DNA from 2 places in the Lactobacillus sp. B3795 genome. Region 2 is predicted to be linked to the other one. Evidence: riboswitches for the same ligand, from Rfam matches in the RefSeq annotation. Region 2 holds a riboswitch; the other holds the start of a gene.

Region 1 (11,712 bases), on a different contig from region 2:
GTTTATGCGTTAGACCAAAAGCTAAACTTCAAGGATGGCTTCTGGTACAACGAACTACTTCATAACATCGAAGGTCATATTATCGAACAAGTAAAAGTCGATTTACCTGTTGAAAACTAATAAAAAAAGCGCTGCCAATTTGGCAACGCTTTTTATTTTTATAGTCGAGCAATTCGTTGGGCTTCGTCTTCTAGTCTAAAGCACAAGTCTAATGCGTCTTTTTTGAAGTCCTCAACAAAGCTTTCTCCATTTGATTTAAATTCAGCAATTTGACGACCACTGATACCAGTAACTGTGAAGGTTACTCCATCATCAGCTAGCTTAGAAGTGTCGTAGTGACCTTCTTCTGCTTCTTCTAGGTAATCTTGGAATAGATCAGCAACCGCTTGGAAGATTACTTCTTCTTCGGTTACCTTGTGTCCGTCGATTAGCATACGAGCCATCTTTAATTTTACTTCGTCCATGTTTTCTGGAATTAATTCACTCATTATTAACACCATCCTTAACTGCTATTTTATCATAATCCATAATCATTTTTAGAAAATAATGCGTTAAAAATGAAATCACTTTTTCAATCATGTTATTATCTTATTATAAAGGAGTGTTCGAAATGAAAATCGGAATTATCGGTGCAGGCCCTCGTGGTCTGTTAATGCTTAACAATTTGATTCAAAACTTTGAATCATCTGATCATGACAATTTAACAATTCATCTTTTCGATCGTGCCGTTGCAGGTGGCCGTGTCTGGAAAGTCAAACAACCAATTAGTCTAATTATGAATACCCCTGCCAATGAACTTTCATTATTCAATGATGGACAAGACGGTGCCCTATGCATTGCGCAATGGTGCCAATCAGATATCTCAAAAGAGTTTATCAACAGTCTAGATGTTGACAACAAGGACGAGTTACTAACAGCTGTTGATAAGATTAACGACAGAAGTTATGTACCTCGTGCCATTTGCGGTGCCTACTGCCAATGGTTCTTCCAACAATTAGTTGAACAAATCAAGGATAATGACAAGATCAATTTAGCTGTTCACTTCAATCAAAATGTGGATAACGTCGAAAAGGTCAAAGACGATTCTTTCGTCGTATCTGTGGGTGATGTGGATTACCCTGTTGATAAGCTAGTATTCAGTCTAGGTCAACAAGAAAATAAGTTAACCAATGACCAAGAATCACTGCAAAAATACGCTACGGACTACGATTTAACCTATATTTTACCTGGTGAAGCTGATGAAGCGGACTTATCAACAATCACCAGTGATCAAAATGTGATTATCCGTGGAATGGGCCTTAGTTTTAATGACTTCGTATCCCGTCTAACCGAAGGTCGTGGTGGATACTTTACCGACAACGGTGACGACACTTTAACCTACCACGCATCAGGTGATGAACCTACTATCTACGCTGGTTCTAGACGTGGGGTGCCTTACTATCCTAAGGCAATTAGCCAAAAGGCATTCAATGAAAACTATCCAGCTGTCTTTTTAACCAACGAAAATGTGGATAACCACCTAAAGGATGGTCACATCTCTTTTGAAGATTTCCACATGTTATTAAGATTGGACATCGAATATCGTTACTACAGTTTCTTATTCAGTCTAAAACATCCAGAAATCGATGTTGACGACTTCCAAAAGAAGTTCAAAGAAACCGACAACCACAACGCTTTAATCGGTAGTTACCACCTACCAACTGAAGAAGTCTTTGATTGGGATAGGATTTTAAATCCAGTCGCTGGTGTAAAGATATCCACACTGGATAACTATCAAGAACACATCAAGACTTGGTTAAAAGAAATGATTGACGACGCCCTACTAGGCTCTAAGACCGGTCCTGTTATCGGTTCACTAGAAATGCTACGTGATCTTCGTGACAACATCCGTTACGTGTTATCCAACCACTTATTCACAAACGATGATTTAGTGCATAAGTACCTAGGTCGTTTCTCTTCTGACATGAAGTTCCTATCACAAGGTGCTCCAGCAGTTCGAAGCCAAGAAATTTTAGCATTGATGGATGCCGGTATCGTTAAGATTATCGGCCCTCAAATGCAAGTCATCGGTGCCAACCACAAGTTCATCACCCGTTCAGCATTCTATGGTGAAGAAATTATCCACGGTGATGCTTTAATCGAAGCCCGTACCAACGCTCCTGTTACCAAGGTTTCCGCAAACCCTGTTATCACTAGTATGATGGACAAAGGCTTAATCAAGCCACTTCCAATCACCTTATCTGATGGTGAAACAGTGGATAACTCATCTGTGGATATCGATATTAAGACTGACCAAGTGGTCGGCCAACCAAACTTATACACATGGGGATTAAATACCGAAGGATTATACTTCGTTACCTCAGCTATCCCTCGTCCAGGTGTCAATGACTCAATCTTACGCGCCGGAGATGATATCGCTAAAGGACTATTAGACATCCCTGTTGAAAACCCAACCATTTACATGTAAACAAAAAAGCCATTCATTCGAATGGCTTTTTTTATTTTAGTTCTTCTTTTCTGTCGATGATGAACTTCGCAAAATGTTGGCTGGCGATTGGTAGTTCATCCTTACTCTTATACACAATTGCGACCGGTCTAGTCACGTTGGGCTCAACCGGTTTGCTGACGATGTTAAAGTCGGTGCGACGGTATACTAGTTCGGATAGGATGCTGACCCCTAGTCCCGCTTCGACCATCGCCATGATGGTGTAGTCATCTTGAATCTTATATTGCACGTTAGGTTTAACACCAGAGCGTTTAAATGCTTCAAGCGGTTCACTGTATCCACCACCCTCAACTAGGATGAATGGATCATCAGCAAGGGCTTCAATTGGCACAGCATCGGCGTTAGCATATGGATGGTCAACGGGAATAAATGCATTCATGTTGGTGTTGTGGACAATTGTCTTATTAAAGCCCTCTCCGTATTCAGCGGTCATGATGGCAAAATCAATTTGGTCGGTTTTCAACCAATCGATGATGGTTCCATAGTCACCCTGGTTTAAAACGAAATTAATCTGTGGATAAAGGGCCTTAAACTCCTTGAAGAGGTCTGGCAACCAGTAACAACTAACACTGGTAATAGCTCCGATTCTGACCGTTCCTGATTGAAGACCATTAATCGCGTTAGCGGTGTCGATTAATCCACGGTATTGACGTAGTGCTTGTCTGATATGTGGATAAAGTTTTTCCCCATCTGGTGTCAATTCGACTCCTGATCTGGAACGTTTTAGTATGTGCATGTTGAATTCTTTTTCCAGATTGGACATCATTTGACTGACTGAAGATTGGGTATAACCCAGTTGTTCGGCTGCTTTGGTAAAACTCTTATTCTGTAATACTGCTTCTAGTACAATAAATCGGTTCATCTTATATCATCTTTTCTTATGTAAATATTGAATTTATTAATTTTACTTATGTTGGTACTCATTATATAGTTAATAGTACAAATAAACAAGAAAAGGTGTTGATATCTATGCAAATTTTTAAAAAGGAATCGGTTAGCAATTATTTAGAGGCCGATTCACGATTATCCAAGTCTTTGACCACTAAAGACTTAATCGGCTTGGGTATCGGTGCCGTGATTGGTACCGGGATTTTCATCCTTCCTGGACATGAAGCAGCCAGTCATGCGGGTCCTGCCGTTGCGATTGCCTTTTTGATGGCAGCCATCGTTTCTGGATTAGTTGGTATGGCATACGCCGAATTTTCATCAGCCATGCCAATTGCCGGATCAGCTTATTCATTTGGTTCCGTTGTCTACGGTGAAATTGTTGGTTGGATTTTGGGTTGGGCCTTAATCCTTGAATACTTCTTGGCAGTATCGGCAGAAGCGACCGGATTTGCTGCTTACTTTAACAACAATATCTTAGCCGCCATCGGCATTCATTTACCAACTGCGCTACAAGCCAGTCCAATGGAAGGTGGCGTGATTAATATCTCAGCCGTTATCATTGTGGTGGTCATCGCCGGAATTCTTCTAATGGGTTCAGAAATGTCTAAACGTGTTGAAAACTTCGCCGTAATCGTCAAAGTCGCTATTATCATTATTTTCATCGTCATCGGTGCTTTCTACGTTAAGACAAGTAACTATGTTCCTTTCTACCCTGCTCAATTCCACTCAACTCCATTTGGTATGGGTGGTATCTTCACAGCAGCTGCCACTGTCTTCTTTGCTTTCATCGGTTTTGATGCATTAGCTTCTAACTCCGCTGAAACCATCGACCCAGGTAAGAACGTTATCAAGGGAATTATCGGAACTGTGGTTTTTGCCGTCGTTCTATACGTTGCATTTTCAATGGTACTTACTGGAATCGTTAACTACAAAGAACTAAACGTTGACGATCCCGCTGCTTACGCTCTTCAAATCATTCACTTGTCAGCATTCAACAAGCTAATTACTATCGGTGCTTTGTTTGGAATCTTTACCGCCATGGTGACTATGTTCATCGGTGGTTCTCGCCTAGTGTACGCACTTGGTAGAGATGGTCTTTTGCCTAAGTTCATCGGTCGCGTTAACGCCAAGCACTCAGTACCAAAGAATGCGATTATTATCGCAACCATCGTTCAAGCTGTCTTTGCTGGTTTGGTTCCATTGACTCAACTAGCATCATTGATTAACGCCGGAACATTGATTGCCTTTGCATTCATCTCATTTGGTGTTATCAAACTTCGTCGTAGAAAAGATATTAAAAACACAGGATTTAAGATGCCATGGTATCCATTCCTACCAATTGTAGCTGGAGTATTCAGCATCTTCTTTATCATCATGCTTCCAGACATTACCAAGATTTCCGTTGGTATCTGGATTGTGATTGGATTTATCTTCTACTTCGTTTACGGAGTTCACCATTCTAAACTACAAAAACAAGAATAAAAAAAAAAGACCAAGTCGAATCGACTTGGTCTTTTTTTATTTTTTATCTCGTGTTGTTAAGACAACCACGAATTGAATAATCATAATTATTAATAAGAATAGTAATGCGACCGCAAACCCAATCGTAGCAATACCCAAGTTTAGGTTGTCCACCTTGGTAATGATGGTGGCCACAATTACAGTTCCGATTGCTCCGGCAAACTGTTGAATTGTGGTTAGGATTGCATTCCCATCTGCTTGAATTTCGCTTTGTAAGAAACTCAATGCTTTCGTCATAATGTTTCCATATGATAAACCAATTCCAATCATGATTAGTGAATACAATGCTAAAAACATGCCATCACTAATATGACTTGATGCAAAAGTTAAAATCAACAATGAAATGATGATAAGTCCAGATCCGGAAAGAATTGGCTTCTTGGCACCTAGTTTATCAAGCAATGCACCGGATAACGGTGAAATAATTGCGCCCAAAATGGCACCTGGTAGCAGGATTAAACCAGCGACACTAGATGAACTATGGTTAATGATTTGCACGTAGTTTGGTACTATGAAAGCAAGGCCCAAGATAATTAATTGGTTAATGAAGAATGCTAATAAATACTTAGAATAAGCACCATTCTTCAAGATATTAACGTTTAATAATGGTTGGTGTTTTCTTGATTGGGTTATGATGAAGATCACCAAAGAGATGATACCAATCAAGATTGGCAATATTGTGTTCACACTAATAACGTCTGCAGTACTGATGTTGCTAATTCCGATAATCAAACCGAAGAATGTAATCACTACTAGAAGGAATCCACCGTAGTCAAAACGATTTTTGTATAAATCGCCCTGATTAATCTTAGGAATTGAATAAATTCCCAATGCCAAAGCAATCAATAGTACTGGAATTAAGAAAATAAAAATATAACGCCATCCCAGCGTATTTACGATAACTCCTCCAAAGGTTGGTCCGATGGCAGAGGCAGCCGCTGTGATTAACGATCCTACTCCCATCATAAATCCTAGTCGACTTATAGGGACGTTATCCAAAATGATGTTAAACATCAAAGGTAACGCAATCCCGGTTCCAATTCCTTGGATGATTCGACCTAACAATATAAACGCAAACGATGGTGCGGTGGCATCAACAATTAAACCAATCAAAAACATAATCCCGGAAAATACAAATAGTGATTTAACGGTATAACGTTCCTTTAAAAACTTAGAGATTGGAATAACACTTGATAGGACCAGTAGATAACTAGTTGTTATCCATTGAACCACATTCAAACCAATGTGGAACTCATTAATCAAGGTTGGGAATGTGATGTTCATGGAAGTCTCAACTGTGACCCCACCAAACGTCATCACACCAACGGCTAAAATCGATAATAATACACTTCTAGAAATTCTATCTTTCATTAAATAATCATTATATTTCTTCTCCTATAAAATTTGTATAAATGATAACGATTAAAAAGTATAATAGAAAAATTATAAAAAAGCAAACTTAAGACAAAAAAAAGCCCTGGTTGAAATCCAGCGGCTTTTTTTATTTTTCGTTATAAATAAATGAATTATCCGGAATTCGGATTAGAGTATAACTCTTGAACTTACGTCTTGCATGTAATCCGATTCCATTCCAAAAACTGTCTTTATACGTAACGGTTACGTCGGCAACCCACGCTCTTTGGTATTTCTTGTCTAGCGTCTTAGCTTCATTGTCATTCCATCTAACCGCTGACTTTTGAACATTAATTTCACTATTAGTACCAACTAGCACGCTTGATGCAGAACTTGATACTGATAGACGTTGTCCATTAACCAAATATGAGTAAGACTGATTCAAAGATGAATTATTCCCACTTTTGACCTTCACATAGTAAGAGCTGTTACCATTGGTATCCAAAATTAATGGCTTGAAGTCACGTGTTGTGACAACGTTTGATCCATTAACGTTTGGATAGAATGTCTCAAAAGACATAAATCCAATCCCAGCAAATAAAATGACGATTTGTAAAACCGTCTTTAAATGGTGAGTTAATGAAAAGTCGTAGTGCCCATTTATGATTAGCCTACTTCTTCTTACCCCGATGTTATGAATAATAAAAATTGCATAAATAACTAAAACTATCCAAAGAAGTAGGCCAACTATATTCCAGGCCGATTCCATAAATCTTCTCCTTTATACTAGTAATCAAAGATACTTTACTATTCTACACTATTTTCAGAAAAATACAAAATTCTTATGCTAACTATTATTATTTCAATGCTGAATCGTGGTTGTTAACCAATTTAATCAACTTGGCAGTGTCGGAAAATTCGGCATAGTCGTTAACCACAACGGTGATTACTCGATCTTTGCCAGGTTGTTGAGCAGTCGCAACTAGACATAGTCCAGCGGCAACAGTATAACCGGTCTTTAATCCATCGACGTGTAAACTCTCATCATAGAAAGGTCGACCGGGTAGTAAACTATTTTCATTGAATAAAGTTTGACCGTCAACTTTTTCATACACTTGTTTGGCATCATCGATTGCCTTTGGATAAATTGATAGGACGTGGTCGGCAATGACTGCAATACTCTTGGCTGAAATCATATTGGCGTCGTCCTTGCCACCGACTTGAGCGTAACCAAATTTTGCTAGATCGCTATTTTCAAGTCCTGATGATGACACAAAGGTAGCGTCTAGATGCCATGCCTTGGCTTGTTCATTCATCATCTTGATGAACTTCACATTAGATCCTGCCACCCATTGTCCCAATGCGATTGCCGCATTGTTGGATGATTGGACTAACGCAGCCTTATAAAGGTCTCGGACTGTGTATTTATGACCGTCTTTGAACTTAAATCCACCTAGTTCAACGTCGTCACCCAGTTTCTTTAGTCCCTTGTTACTGGTGTCGACAACTTGATTCCAGCCGTTGGTCTTTTCGGCCTTTTGAATCGCTAGGTATAATGTCATCAGTTTGGCTAATGATGCCACCTTAATCTTCTTGTCCCCGTTTTGTGAATAAACCACCTTATTCTTGGTAGCATCCAATGCCACAGCAGCACTCGCGTTCTTTACTTTATCCTGTGACACCTTAATTAAGTCGGTCTTATATGCTTGTGGATCTTGTTGGTAGTCTGGTTGATAACCATGTTTTGCATTTGTTATTTTGGTGTATTCTTCGCGAATAAATGAGAATGGATTATTAAATTGTTCGTATGCCCCTAATCCAATCGCCGCGACGAATATTATTGTTAGTCTTTTTACTGATTTCTTCATTCATTTTTACTTCCATTTATCATAATTTTACTATCTAAAGTTACCACGAAATCGCCGTTACGACAAGGTATCCAGATTTTTAAAAATGTTAATGAAAATATAAGCATTGCATTTAAATTTAATAAATAGTATAGTTAATTTAAATTGATAATTAATGTTTGGGGTGCCGGAATTCGGCTGAGATTCATACCCATAGTACCTGATTCAGGATAATCCCTGCGAAGGAAAACAACCCTTTTATTTTTTAATGCTTTACAAATTATAAAAATAAATTGGACTCCAAACACGTGTTGTTTGGGGTCCTTTTTTTCTGGAGGAAACTATGAAAAACACATGGTCACTTAGAAACATCATTTTACTTACATTAATCTCAATTATCTGTGGAATTATCTTTTTCGCCACAGGTTTTCTATACAACGCAGTAAGTCTTGCACTTACTCCTTATGGTCTAGCACCTCTTGCTAACGATCTACTACTTGGTCTTTGGGTAATGGCAGCTCCACTTGCTGGTTTTATCTTCAAACGTCCTGGTGCTCCATTCTTAGCTGAGGTCATCGGTGCCATCGTTGAAATGTTCTTAGGTGGACAATGGGGTGTCGAAACTATCATTGTTGGTATCGAACAAGGTATCGCAACTGAATTAGGTTTCGCTGCTACTAAATACAAGCACTTCGACTGGTTAGGTGTATTCGCTACTACCATCTCAACTACTGTCATCACATTTATCTATGACTGGTTCAAGAGTGGTTACAACGCATATGCTATCCACATGCTTATCATCTTATTCATCGTAAGATTCATTTCAATCTTCATCTTCGGTGGTGTGTTATCAAAACTAATCGCCAACATGTTGGAAAAGAGTCACGTTATCAAATAATAGGAGTGTCAATTTTTGAATAACTTATCAATTAACAATTTGACATACCAATATACTGGTACTTCGAAGCCGACTTTTAAAGGGGTTAGCCTGGCTTTCGAATCTAATCAAATGGCATTGATATACAGTCCTTCGGGTTCTGGTAAATCAACGCTTTTGAAAACAATCGCAGGATTTTATCCACAATATAACGACGGTACAATCGACGGCGTTATCAATTTTAATCACCAAGATATCTTGGAATTTTCAGAATGGGAATTGCGCGAAACTATTTCCATGATGTTCCAAGATCCAATGCAACAATTTTGTATGGCTACCGTAGAGGATGAATTTATCTTCACCCTAGAAAATCTTCAGATTGAACCTGATAAAATGGATCAAGTCATCGAAGATGCCCTTTCTTTCACTCATACCAATGACTTAAGAAAGCGCGAATTCAAAACTCTTTCCGGTGGTGAAAAACAAAAGGTTGCGCTAAGTATCATCGTAGCAATTAACGCTCCTGTTATTCTATTGGATGAACCATTTGCCAATGTCGATATCAAGTCTCGTCTGGAACTGATTAGTCTATTGAGCCAGCTAAAGGAATCAGGCAAGATTGTCATCGGTATCGATCATGATCTTATGGGCTACAAAAATCAAATCGACCAGTTAATCGGTTTTGATGAAGACAACACAACGTTTAAACCTTTAGATGATGCGGCAGTCAAAGAATTGTTCAATCAATTCAACGATTCCACAAATCGTCCACTATCAAACGAAGTTGTTGGAGAACCCATCGTTAACTGTTTTGATTTATCAATTGCCAACTACGACATGCAATTAATCAATCATTTAGATTTAGACTTGATGAAGCAAAAGACTACTTTAATTACCGGTCCCAATGGATGTGGTAAATCAAGTCTGTTTAAAACATTTATCAAGCAACATGATTTTGATGGAGAAATTAACTTCGACCACAAATCAATTCGCCAAATTCGTTTAAACAAGTACTTACAAAGCGTTGGAATGATTTTCCAAGAATCAACCAAGCAATTCATTAAAATCACCGTCGAAGACGAACTAGAACTATCCAAGAAGAATGCATTCAACAATTGGTTGGACGAAGCCCAAATCGCTGAATACACTCAAAAGCTTGGTCTAGATGAGCTATCCGATCGTGTCATCTACTCTTTAAGTGATGGCCAAAAAAAACGACTACAAATCCTAAGCATGGTCATGATGGGACACTCACTTCTTCTTCTGGACGAACCTTTTAATGGTATCAACATTGAATATGTTGCCGTGGTTGTTGATTTATTGAATCATGCAAAAGCTAAGGGACAAACCCAACTACTGATTTCTCACCAAACTCATGGTCTAGAGAACTTAGTTGATTACCATTTAGCATTTGATGATCACAAACTAACTTATCAGGAGGCCTTTTAATGAATCCCGTATTAAAACTACTGATGATGTTAGTGATTGCATTGGAGATTTCATTTACAACATCAGTTAGACTAAACCTAGTTATTTTCATTGTTAGTCTAATCTATCTAATATTCTTCGCTTCAGTTAAGCGAATTCTATACTTATTATTAGTTACCCTAATTCCTGCGGCCGGAATCTATTTCGCCCAAAAGATGAATGGTGACTATCAATACGGTATCTTATTGGTGACTCGTCTATACGCGTTTGTCACTCTAGGTGGAACTTACACTTGTAAGACCTCCATCGAGGATTTGGCTGGTAGTCTGGAACAAAACTTTCACGTGCCCAGCAAGTTTGCCTACGGAGTCATGGGTGCCTTTAACTTGATTGAAACCATCAAACAAGAGATTGTCGACATCAAGTTAGCTGCTAAAATGAGAAACGTCCACCTATCGTATGTTTCTCCAACCCTTTACTTCAAGTCAATCCTTGCTGCCATGAACTGGTCCACCCTACTTGCTCAGGGAATGAATTCACATTTATTCGTTGAAGGCAACAGTCGAACCCATTTCAAAAAGATCACAATCAAAGCAACAGATTATCTAATCTTTGTGGTTGTGGTTGTCGCTATCCAAATTATCCTAATTTTTTAGACTTTATTTTTCTACTTATACTAAAATAAGTTATAATGTAATTGTCGGATGGATTTTGTTAGGAGGGTTCTTATGAATCGTAAATTAAATAAGATTGCTGAAGAAATTGTTACTTATCAAAAGAATAATGATATGCCAGATACATTATTGGCTTATAACCTACATTTTAGTGTAGAGGAATTGCATGACATTAAGAGCATGCGCAGATCCCCAAATCAAGATGAAGTAGATATTATCAAACAAAAATTAGGCTAAGCAAAAAAGGAACCCGAAATATCGGGTTCTTTTTTTATTACATATCGCCTTTTCTTCTTAGACGTTGTTCGTCTAGATAAGCATAGATGTATTCAAAACCAACTTCAACGATGTCATTTAACGGAATCTTTTGTCCGTAAATGAAGAAGTTAACTGTTTCATCCAATAGACTGAACTTCATTGATTCAGGGCCAATCTTTTCCGGGTAACCCAAGAAGTTACTGCCGGACTTTAATTGCAAGCGAATCAATTGATGCTTGTTCATGGATTGCGTCAAGATGGCGTTTAAATTATCTTCGGTACTGTCGAATTCACGAGAATCGTTTAATACCGGTTGTGATGCATTATGATCTGCGATGTTTTGATCCTTCATTAGTTGAA
Region 2 (11,712 bases):
TGACCAGCACCTGTAATTAAAGCAACTTTTTTAACCATAATATAGAACCTCCTAGCGGATAATAAAATCATTCCACCGCTATTATAGAGCCAGTATGATAGATAAAACAATAATTGTTAACTAAACTTATACAATAATAAACTTTTTTATAAATTTGTATATACTAGAGAAAAAAAGGCCCTTAGTAGGGTCTTTTTATTAGTATTCCATCTTAATATGATCAATTCCAGCTTCAATAAATGGTTCACTTGTAACTTTGAAGCCGCCTTTTTCATAATAGCCAACTGCATGTGCTTGAGCGTCGATTTCGACTCTGGTGTTAGGGAAGTGTTCCTTGATAACTTTTAGAATATATTCCAAAAGTTCCTTACCCTTACCGGTTCCGCGGACTTGTTGGGTGGTTAAGACACGGCCAAATGTAACGTGGTCGTCATCTTTGAAGATTCTGGCGTACGCGGTGATGGCCTTTCCATTGGTTTCAAAAACGTGCAGTGATTGCTTGTCATTTTCATCTGGATCAGTGTAGACGATGTGTTGTTCCTCAACGAATACTTCTGATCTGACGCGATAAATTTCGAAAAGTTCTTCTAGGGTTAGTTCTGAAAATTGTTTAGTCTTCCACATGATTGATTCCACCTTTTTTTATTTAAACATGTTTCCCAATATACCCACTTTCGAGAAACGGAATATAATTAAATTTTTCTAATATTCCATTTGAGTGTCTGTACCATGAAATGCCATTAGAATCGGTAAAGAAAACTTCTGGAACCATGTGTTCATTTCCGGTGGCACTCCCGAGAGGATGTTTAAATATTTTATAAGAATTTGGTTTAAAGAATTCAAAGTATCCAAAAATATGATTGTTTCCCATTATAACTTCTTTAAGATTTTTTCCTTCTTTGTTAATTCCATGTCTACTTTGCATATTACTTCTTCCAAATAAAAACACATTGTAAATGCATTCTTCGCTACTGTTATATATTGTATACAAACCTTGACCTGGCTTTTTTTCGCTCTTTTCAAGCCATATATTTATGTGTTTAGCTTGTTTTTTTTCGATAATTTTTGTGTCTAAATGTCTATAAAATATTGTTAATATTAAGGCACTTATTGAAGATAGCGGAACAAGAATATTTATAAATATTTCCCTTAAAAGGTTAATAACACTTCACTCCTTTTTTCTAGTATTATATTCTTTTGACTATTTCATTCAACTACGATATGATTTGAGAATACAAACATTAATGGGGTGCCTTAATCGGCTGAGATTATACCCAAGAACCTGATCCAGATAATGCTGGCGCTAGGGAAGATAAACGCACTTGGACTGTCCCTATCTAAATAGATAGGGACTTTTTTAATTAAGATGCTGTGCAGGAATACCCCATTAATGAAGTATACATATTTGAGGGGAGCTTTATTAATGGATTCAAAAGTTAGCATCAAGAAAGTAACAATTTTAGCAATTATGATTGCACTAGATTTCGTTTTATCACCCATTTTTAGAATTGAAGGAATGGCACCAATGTCATCAGTACTAAACGTAACAGCAGCGGTATTGATGGGACCTTGGTATGCACTAGTCATGGCTATCGTCTGTGCTTGCCTTAGAATGTTATTGCTAGGAATTCCACCACTAGCATTCACCGGAGCAGTCTTCGGGGCGTTTTTGGCCGGATTACTATATCTTATCTACCGTAAAAATTGGATGGCTGTCATCGGTGAAATCATTGGAACTGGGGTATTGGGCTCACTTGCTTCATATCCTGTCATGGTTTGGTACACCGGAAGTTCTAACCAACTATTCTGGTTCGTGTTCACGCCAAAATTCTTTGGTGGTGCAATTTCAGGATCCATCATCGCATACGTTATCTTATTGAGACTTTCAAAGACTCGTCAGTTTAAAGATATTCAAAAGCTATTTTTTAAGTAAACTAAAAAAAGACACCCACGGGGTGTCTTTTTATATTTGTTTTATTTTCATCACGATTGGTTTTAGTAATAATGGTGCCAAAATTGTGGTTAATATAATTGAAGCGATGATTGTTGAGTAGTAATTATCTGAGATTAGATTATTTTTCAAACCGATTTCGGCAATAATTAAACCAACTTCGCCTCGACTAATCATTCCAACACCAATTTCGGTTGCGGATAATTGAGTGAATTTAAAGAAACGAGATCCTAAATATGCTCCTAAGAACTTTGTTATAACAGCAATAATTGATATGATCAGGAATAATGATGCGTTTTCTACGATTCCTCTTATATTCATGTTAAGACCAACGTTTACGAAGAAAATTGGAATGAATAATAGATTACCAAGTTGATTCATTTGGTGATTAACTGATTTTTTATAATTAGTCTGTCCGACTAATATTCCAGCGAAGAATGCTCCAGTAATTGCGCTGATTTGAACGTGTTCTGCCAAAGCGGATAATGATAAACAAACGATTAAAGCAACTATTGGTGCCAATGTAGGAGTAAGTTTAATTTTGAATTTTTTGACTAAGATGAATAAAATCCAAACGAAAATAAAGAATCCAATTTGCATTAATATCAAAAGGATAATGTTTGGCTTTCCCTTTGATGAGCTACCGCTGGTAAATGTAATAACAATGCTTAACAGTAAAATTGAAAGAATATCATCTGCCACTGCGGCACCTAAGATTGTTACGCCTGGTTTTGTATTTAGGGCATTCATGGACTTCAGTACGGCGACTGAGATTGATACCGATGTTGCAGCGAAAATAACGCCAATGAATAGACTTTCGATATTTGATAAAGCAAATAACTTACTTGTGTAAAAAATACTGACGACCGGGAAAATAATCCCCATTATGGCCACGACAATGCTTGGCTTGAAATATTGTTTGAGTAGTTTTAAATCACTTTCTAAACCGGCGATAAACATTAATAAGATAACGCCTAATTCAGCCAATGACGAGATTAAGTTCGTTGGTTTCACGAGGTTTAAAATTGCTGGACCGATTATGATACCAGCCACCAGTTGGCCAACTACTGATGGCAGGTTCGTTTTAGAAAATATTTTTCCGATAATCAGAGCAGCTAATAGAATGATGGAGATTGATAAGATGTAATCCACTAAATCTTCCTTTCGTTTTGTTTACGGAGATTATAAACATAGATTGAAATCCTGTAAATATCGGCTGATTTAGTTCTATAAATATGAAGAAAGATGAACTATTTAGACTAAAAAATTGGCTATTTGTCTTAATTTATCAGTATGTTGAGCAATATTTAGAAAATATTTTTAAATTTTGGTAAATAATTCCCCACAAATATTGAAAAGCTTTATCTATAAACTATGATGAAGATAAAAACAGACGAGGGGGAGAAGTCCACGCTACGTGGACAAACGGTTATGACAATTTTAAAACGAGTATTAATTTTATTCGGATTATTGATTCTGTCACCATTTGTGGGATTTATTTCTTACCCGCTTAATTCTTTTCGCGGCGGCAACTTTCTAGCGTTAATCTTCCAAGTTATTTTCGCCATTGTAGTTGTCATTGGGGTAACAATCATTCTATACAGATGGTTGATCAAAGAAAAATTCATCAGATTGTTTAAGGATAGTCATTTTTCCAAAAAACTGATAGTTTATACCATTGAAATGATTGTGGTCGTTGTTTTATTAATGTTGATGAGTGGTACGCCTAACGGGACGATTTATCAAAAACTGGTGCACATGACTAGTTTTACAGACGTTAGACTCCAATACTTCTTCATTATCATTAGTGTGATTTTGGCGCCAATTGTCGAAGAATTCTACTTTAGAGGTTTAATCTTCACATACGTTAAAAAGACAACTAACCTAACCACAGCGATAATCATTTCATCACTATTCTTTGGATTGGCTCATTCACTATTCAACCCATTTATCATTATCACACATGCGATTGTGGCCATTTTTATTGGTTTGGCCAGAAATAAATCAAACGGAATCATCGCGCCAATTATCATGCACATGATTTGGAACTTATTAATATTCTTAATGATCCTATAGAAAAAGCATCCTGAAATAAATCGGGATGCTTTTTTATTTGTAAGAAACAACAAAAAAAGACATCGCCTAAGCGATGTCTTTTTATCAGTTATGGGCAGTCAGGGGATCGAACCCTGGACCCACGGATTAAGAGTCCGTTGCTCTGCCAGCTGAGCTAACTGCCCAAAATATTTATCTTTTGGCTATCAACCAACAAAAACTATAATACCATGTTGGAGTAAGGATTGCAACACCTTTTTTAAAATTAATTAACAAGATGTTTATCAATTCCTTGCCTCAAATCAACGATATTTATAATAGCATGATAATTATTATTTTGACAACCCCTAATTTTTGAAAAATGTCGTACTTTAAATCTTCATTGCAAGAACATTACGTTTAGAAAACAAAAGTCCAAGCGTGTTATAATGTAGTAAGTTAACGGTTTAAAAATAGATAAAAGTATAACTATCCTTGAAGTGATAGTATTTCGTTAACATTTACATGAACAAATAACAAATCAATTCCTGTTAAGGAGATAGAATATTATGGCAAAAATTTTAGTTGTAGATGATGAAAAACCGATCACAGATATTGAAAAATTTAATTTAGAAAAAGAAGGATATGACGTTGTAGTCGCATACGACGGGGAAGAAGCACTTCAAAAAGTTGAAGAAGAATCTCCCGATTTAATTATCCTAGATTTGATGTTGCCTAAAGTTGACGGTCTAGAAGTGGCCAGAGAAGTTAGAAAGACACATGACATGCCAATTATCATGGTAACTGCCAAGGATTCAGAACTAGACAAGGTCTTAGGACTTGAATTAGGTGCTGATGACTACGTTACTAAGCCATTCTCAAATAGAGAATTAGTTGCCCGTGTTAAGGCCAACTTGCGTCGTCAATCTAACAATGACAATGGCCAAGTTTCTGATAATGAAAACAAGGACATCAAGATTGGTGATCTTGTTATTCACCCAGAAGCATACACCGTTACTAAACGTGGTGAAAACATCGAATTAACTCACCGTGAATTCGAATTACTACATTACTTAGCTCAACACATTGGTCAAGTAATGACTAGAGAACATTTGCTACAAACAGTTTGGGGTTACGACTACTTTGGTGATGTTCGTACAGTTGATGTTACTGTTCGTCGTTTAAGAGAAAAGGTTGAAGACAACCCAAGTCACCCAATCTGGCTAATCACAAGACGTGGGGTAGGGTACTACCTACGCAACTCAGAACAAGAATAATCGACAGAACTAAGGAGTAGTTTGCGGTGAATAGTAAGATTAAGTATTTTCAATCAATTCATTTTAAAATTGCGCTTGTGCTTGCGCTAATCTTATTGGTGACCCTAGAAATTGTTGGGGCCGTTTTTGTTAACCAATTGGAAAACAAGAATATGGCTTCATTTAAAAAACAAGTTCAGGTGCCTACTTACGTAAACACAACCTTAACTAATGAGCTTTCAAGCTCTAGTACTACCAAGGCCAACGTGAAAATTAAGTCATTGCTTTCCAATATTGATAGTAATAACTACACCGAAATCAAGGTTGTTGATGCTAAGAACACCATTCGTGGAACAAACGAAGTTGGTGATCAAAGCTCAGTTGGTCAAAAAAACTTCAGAACCGATATTAAAAACGCGATTATCAACCGTCGTTCATCTAGCTCAATCACTAGTAACCCGGGCGATAGCTCGCGTTATTATACTGTCATCACACCGCTAATCAAGAGTAGTAACAACGAATTAGTCGGTGTTGTTTACGTGCACGCTAATTTGAATACCGTTTATAACGAAATCAACCAAATTACGGTTATTTACGTTGTTGCTGCAATGGTTGCCATCCTATCTGGTTTGTTAATTTCCATTGTTATTTCAAAGGCGATTACTAAACCCATTGATGAAATGAAGAAACAAACATTACAAATTGCCCGTGGGGACTACTCCGGTCAAGTTCACGTGTACGGACGTGATGAATTGGGTCAACTTGCCAATGCGGTTAACAACCTTTCTGTTAAGGTTGAAGAATCCCAAGAATCAACTGAATCAGAACGTCAAAGACTGGATTCCGTCCTAACCAACATGACCGATGGGGTTATTGCGACTGACCGTCGTGGATACGTCATCATCATGAATGATGAAGCGGCTAGTTTCCTAGAAACCACTGAAAAAGATGCACTCGGGAACTCCATTTTAGACATTTTGGATATCAGAAAAGAATACAGTCTACGTGACTTAATCGAAAACCCCGATGAAACTATCATTGACCGTTCAGATAAGGATCATGACTTAATCTTGCACGCTCACTTCTCACTAATTCAAAGAGACTCTGGTTTCGTATCAGGGCTAGTCTGTGTGCTACACGATGTTACCGAACAACAAAAGATTGATAATGACCGTAAGGAATTCGTTTCAAACGTTTCTCACGAATTAAGAACACCATTAACTAGTGTTCACTCATACATTGAAGCCTTACAAGATGGTGCCTGGAAGGATCCAGAAATCGCACCTAACTTCTTGAAGGTTACCCAAGAAGAAACCGACCGTATGATTCGAATGATTAACGACCTATTAACCTTGTCTAGAATGGATTCTGGAACCCAAAAGATTGATAAGGAACTAGTTAATATCACTGAATTATTCAACTATATCTTGAACCGATTCGACATGATTATTAAGTCAGATGACAACAATAGCGAAAAGCCTAATAAGCACTACCGCATTGAACGTCATTTCACTAAACAAGACCTATGGGTAGAAGTCGATACTGATAGATTTACTCAAGTAATCGATAACCTAATGAACAACGCCATCAAGTATTCTCCTGATGGGGGAGTGATTACTTGTTCACTATACAAGACCAAGCACAGCGTTATCTTAAGCGTTAGAGACCAAGGTTTGGGAATTCCTAGAAGTTCCATTCCACACATTTTTGATCGTTTCTACCGTGTTGATAAGGCGCGTTCTAGAGCTCAAGGTGGAACTGGTCTTGGATTAGCAATTTCCAAAGAAGTGGTCGAAGCACTTGGCGGTAAGATTTGGGTAGAAAGTACCGAAAATAGAGGTTCTACTTTCTACATCTCACTACCATACGAACCAATCGAGGAGGACTTATGGGATGAAGATTAAATATTTTATACTACCAGCATTATTAACGATTGCAGTTGTAGTTAGTTTTGCCCTTTCTGCCTCCATTTTGATTAACCCGGCTCACTACGACCGTTCAAGTCAAAAGGTTTCTACGCAAAGTAGTCAGATTGATGCTAAGCCAATGTCGACAATCTACTCACCAACTCAGGTGATTAGAACCAAGGACTCTGGTAAGCAATACGTTCTAACCAACCAATCAGTTAACTTAACCACCGAAATTGGCCAACAAATGAACAACTATAAGGATCCTAAGTTTACAGAGGTAAAGAGTAATGAAGAAAGTTACCTTAAGTATCTAAATAAAGATGATTCTGTCATGCTAAACTATCCGGATGCTTTGAACCTAAAGATTGTTAGCCAATACATTAGTAAGAGTTTTAAATCATTACCTAACGTTTCAATCAATCGAATTGTGATTCCGTTTGACGACAGTAATGATATTTACCTATTTTCGGACCACAACTACAAGGTCTACAAGGTTCACGTCTCAGATACTAACGTGAAGGGAATTCAAAAGGTTATCGAGGATAACGTCAGAGCAATTCCCGTTAAGATGAAGATGATTAGCCACACTCCATTTATTGATTTCTATAAATCATTTACCATGCCTCAATATGGATACTTGATTAATCGAACTTCACAAAATTACTACGTGACAAGACTGCTATCAGACTCACAAGATATCAGTGTCAAACGTCACCGTAGTTCAACTGTATACAATGACGAAAATTCCCGCCAGTTGTCGTTTTCAAACGATGGCGAGGTTAACTACTACGATAGTCATCCTGGTAATATTTCTACCAATATGACCCAATTCTTGAAGGATTCATATCAAAATATTTCCCAACTACTAGTCAGCGATACCTTAGCCAACATTCGTTTCTTCGATTACGATGCTAAGAATTCAAGTGTTGTCTACAGAAACTACGTTGAAGGTTTCCCAATCTTCGATCAAACTCCTTACGGGGCAATCGAAATGAGACTGGTTGATAATACTTCCTTGAAGTACAACTTCTCACTAAATACCCTTCAAATCCCGGTACCAACTGGACGTAAGGATACTAAACTAATTACTACCGACGAACTATTAAACAGCCTACGTAATCACGGATACAATTCCGACAAGATTACAGACATCGAGTTGGCTTACCAATGGAGTAATACCAAGTCTTCTGACATCTTGATTACACTACAACCAACATGGTTTGTTAAATATAACGGTAAGTACATGAATTACACCCAAATGTTATCAAGGGGACCACAATAAGATAGGAGGAAAGCTACATGGACTTTAAAAAGATACAAATCATTTTCTTGATTATCTTCGTGATGATTGATGTCTTCTTATTCTCTTTATTCAGAGAAAACTCACATCTTCAAACCGAAAACAGTAATCAAGGTAGTGATACCGAAATCATTAAGCAAATGCAAAATGATCAAATCACTGTAGCACCTAAACTATCTACAAGTGGTCAAACCGGATACTATTTATCCGCAGTCAACGATGACACTTTAAACAACGACGTCAATAAGTTATCTAACCAAAAGGTGACTTACGCCAATCACATCTTAAGAAGTACTTTCAAACGACCAATCGGTCTATATTCCGGCGATTACCGTGATATCTTAGACAAGTTGATGAAGAAATCCACCTTCGTTTCACACGGGACGGAATATGAATACAATTCTGATTTATCTACCAAGAACAGTATTGTGTACTCACAAAAGACATCTGACGGATTGCTTTATGGTACAAAACACGGTCAGATTACCTTCGACATTAGTAGTGACCATCTACTAGAAGGATATACGCAAAGTTACATGAATGATGTCAGCATTTTGCGTGAAAAAACCGACATCATTTCACCAGCTAAGGCTTTAGTATGGTTATACCAATACAACGAAATCCCTGATAACTCAAAGATTAAATGGGTTCGCTTGTACTACACCCAATTACTATCAATTAAGAACAATATTGTTTTAATTCCAACTTGGGTAATTGGATACACCACTTCAGATTCCTCTTCAGTAGTAGCTAAGAGAATCAATGCCTTTAACGGTGCCATCTTGGACGGCAGTAGCTCGACTCAATCGGCTACCCAATCGAATTAGAATTTTAGAAAGAGGATCAAAATGAACAACGAAGCAGACGATATGAAAATTAGTGTTTTATCCAGTGGAAGTGGGGGCAATGTAACCTACATTGAAACTAATCAACATAAAATACTGCTAGACGCTGGTTTGAGCGGTGTCAGAATCGAAAGATTGATGAAGTCAATTAACCGTTCAATGAAGGATGTCGACATGTTGTTGGTTTCCCATGAACATACCGACCATAGTAAGGCGGTCGGTGTATTGGCCAGACGTTACCCACAAATCAACGTCTACGCAAACCAACCAACATGGGATGCAATGCATGAAACCATCGGAGAAATTCCAAACGAACAAAAGAATATCTTCCCACCAAACATGGTAATGAACTTTGGTGACATCGATATCGAAAGTTTTGCCGTTTCTCATGATGCTGCGCAAGCACAATTCTACGATTTTCATCATCACAATAAGAGCTTCGTTGTCCTAACCGATACCGGATACATTTCAGATCACATCTTTGGTGTTATCAATAACGCCAATGCCTATGTTTTGGAATGTAACCACGACGTTGAAATGCTTAGAAGTGGGGAATACCCATGGTCATTGAAGCAACGTATCATGAGTGATGAGGGCCATTTATCTAACGAAGATGGTGCTAACTCACTAATGGAATGTATCGGATATGACACAAAACGCATATTTATCGGGCACAGAAGCCATCACAACAACGTGAAGGAATTAGCCCATCTAACTGTCGCATCCATGTTAGAAGAAAACGATTTTGGTGTAGGCACCGATTTTGATTTATTGGATACCGATGTTGAAAAGGCATCTAAATTATTTACACTTTAGTTTGATTTAAGATTATTTAATATAATAAGATTAATAAAATTGATAGGGGGAAAACCTTATGAAAAAAAGTGACCGATTTGTCTTAAAAACAGGATTAATTGCCTTAGTGGCTGGACTATTGGGTGGAGGAATCGCATACGGTGGTGCGAGCTTGTTGCAAAGCACAGGTGTCGACGTTGCCGTACCTGCAGGTTCTAACGCCGGGGGCACAGCCTCAACATCAAATTTAAAAGTTAACGTGCAATCACAATCAGAAAAAGCATACCAAGCTGTTAAGAATTCAGTTGTTTCTGTAATCAACCTAAAATCGACTAGTTCAAGCTCATTTGATTCAATGCTAGGTAAGAGTTCTAGCAAACTAGAAGCTAACAGTGAAGGTTCTGGTGTGATTTATAAGAAGAGCGGTAACGCCGCATACATCGTAACTAACAACCACGTTGTTTCCGGAGCTTCAGCAATTCAAGTGCTATTAAGCAATGGTAAACAACTAGAAGCCAAGGTTGTTGGTACTGATAGTGTGACCGACTTAGCCGTATTGAAGATTAACGGAAGCATGATCAAATCAGTCGCTTCATTTGGTAACTCTGACAACATTAAGGTTGGTGAAACCTCTCTAGCAATTGGTTCACCACTAGGTTCTGCCTACGCTTCTTCACTAACTCAAGGAATCATTTCTGCTAAGAAACGTGAAGTGCCATTGACTGGTTCAAATGGTCAAGCAACAGGTAACACCGCCACAGTTATCCAAACTGATACTGCAATCAACCCTGGTAACTCAGGTGGTCCATTGATTAACTTAGCTGGTCAAGTTATCGGAATTAACTCAATGAAATTAGCTTCTGATAGTGAAGGTACCAGTGTTGAAGGAATTGGTTTCGCTATTCCAAGTAATGAAGTGGTTAAGATTATCAACCAACTAGTTAAGAACGGAAAGATTGAACGTCCAGCCCTTGGAATTCAATATGTTGACTTAACTAACATTGCCGTTAGCCAACAAAAATCAATCCTAAAACTACCATCATCCGTTGAAAACGGGGTAGTGGTTTACACAGTTACTAAGAACAGTCCTGCTGAAAACGCCGGATTGAAGAAATACGACGTGATTGTTGAACTTGCTGGTAAGAAGATTTCTAGCCAAGATGAAGTGAAGAACATTCTATACAGTCAAAAACTTGGATCAACAGTAAGTATCAAGTATTACCGTGATGGAAAGCTAAAGACTGGAACCATTAAGTTGACGGAAAGTACTTCTCAATTGAAAATCAATCAATAACACGCAATAATTTGAAAAAATTTTAAGTTATGAAAACGCTGACATGCTGGACATTGTCAGCGTTTTGGCGTTTTTAAGGGGTTGTATTTAATCTAAATAAGATGTATAAATTTATATATTGGATTTTAAATTGATAAATAAAAGGAGTTTTTCATTATCACTATTTTTGGTTTTAGTGTATGGACATTGCTATTATTCATTCCAGTTGGTATCGTTGCCGGTATCTTAAGTACAGTAACTGGACTAGCTTCACTTGCCTCATACCCAGCGCTATTATATTGGGGTGCTTTAAACCCAATTTCAGCAAACATTACTAACACTTCCGCA

What was found. Region 2 has a riboswitch for thiamine pyrophosphate ahead of thiW (energy coupling factor transporter S component ThiW). Riboswitches for the same ligand answer to the same signal wherever they lie in the genome.
Region 1: another riboswitch for thiamine pyrophosphate. It lies ahead of J3U50_RS01000 (ECF transporter S component); the one in region 2 lies ahead of thiW (energy coupling factor transporter S component ThiW).

The regions. Positions count from the first base shown of each region.
Region 1 is NZ_JAFNPE010000001.1:206,794-218,505, reverse strand. It holds gene J3U50_RS01040 (YbhB/YbcL family Raf kinase inhibitor-like protein) at 1-120, shown strand, start outside; gene J3U50_RS01035 (hypothetical protein) at 159-488, opposite strand; gene J3U50_RS01030 (FAD/NAD(P)-binding protein) at 611-2,467, shown strand; gene J3U50_RS01025 (LysR family transcriptional regulator) at 2,499-3,368, opposite strand; gene J3U50_RS01020 (APC family permease) at 3,476-4,876, shown strand; gene J3U50_RS01015 (MFS transporter) at 4,913-6,286, opposite strand; gene J3U50_RS01010 (LVIS_2131 family protein) at 6,417-7,037, opposite strand; gene J3U50_RS01005 (D-alanyl-D-alanine carboxypeptidase family protein) at 7,126-8,136, opposite strand; TPP riboswitch at 8,286-8,380, shown strand; gene J3U50_RS01000 (ECF transporter S component) at 8,459-9,013, shown strand; gene J3U50_RS00995 (ATP-binding cassette domain-containing protein) at 9,029-10,441, shown strand; gene J3U50_RS00990 (energy-coupling factor transporter transmembrane protein EcfT) at 10,441-11,076, shown strand; gene J3U50_RS00985 (LBP_cg2779 family protein) at 11,149-11,331, shown strand; gene J3U50_RS00980 (hypothetical protein) at 11,369-11,712, opposite strand, start outside.
Region 2 is NZ_JAFNPE010000014.1:27,540-39,251, reverse strand. It holds gene J3U50_RS05545 (acetoin reductase) at 1-38, opposite strand, end outside; gene J3U50_RS05540 (GNAT family N-acetyltransferase) at 199-624, opposite strand; gene J3U50_RS05535 (hypothetical protein) at 647-925, opposite strand; TPP riboswitch at 1,236-1,329, shown strand; gene thiW (energy coupling factor transporter S component ThiW) at 1,424-1,933, shown strand; gene J3U50_RS05525 (cation:proton antiporter) at 1,964-3,103, opposite strand; gene J3U50_RS05520 (CPBP family intramembrane glutamic endopeptidase) at 3,383-4,027, shown strand; tRNA gene J3U50_RS05515 (tRNA-Lys) at 4,119-4,191, opposite strand; gene yycF (response regulator YycF) at 4,552-5,262, shown strand; gene walK (cell wall metabolism sensor histidine kinase WalK) at 5,289-7,145, shown strand; gene yycH (YycH family regulatory protein) at 7,135-8,433, shown strand; gene J3U50_RS05495 (two-component system regulatory protein YycI) at 8,451-9,278, shown strand; gene J3U50_RS05490 (MBL fold metallo-hydrolase) at 9,300-10,112, shown strand; gene J3U50_RS05485 (S1C family serine protease) at 10,171-11,385, shown strand; gene J3U50_RS05480 (sulfite exporter TauE/SafE family protein) at 11,572-11,712, shown strand, end outside.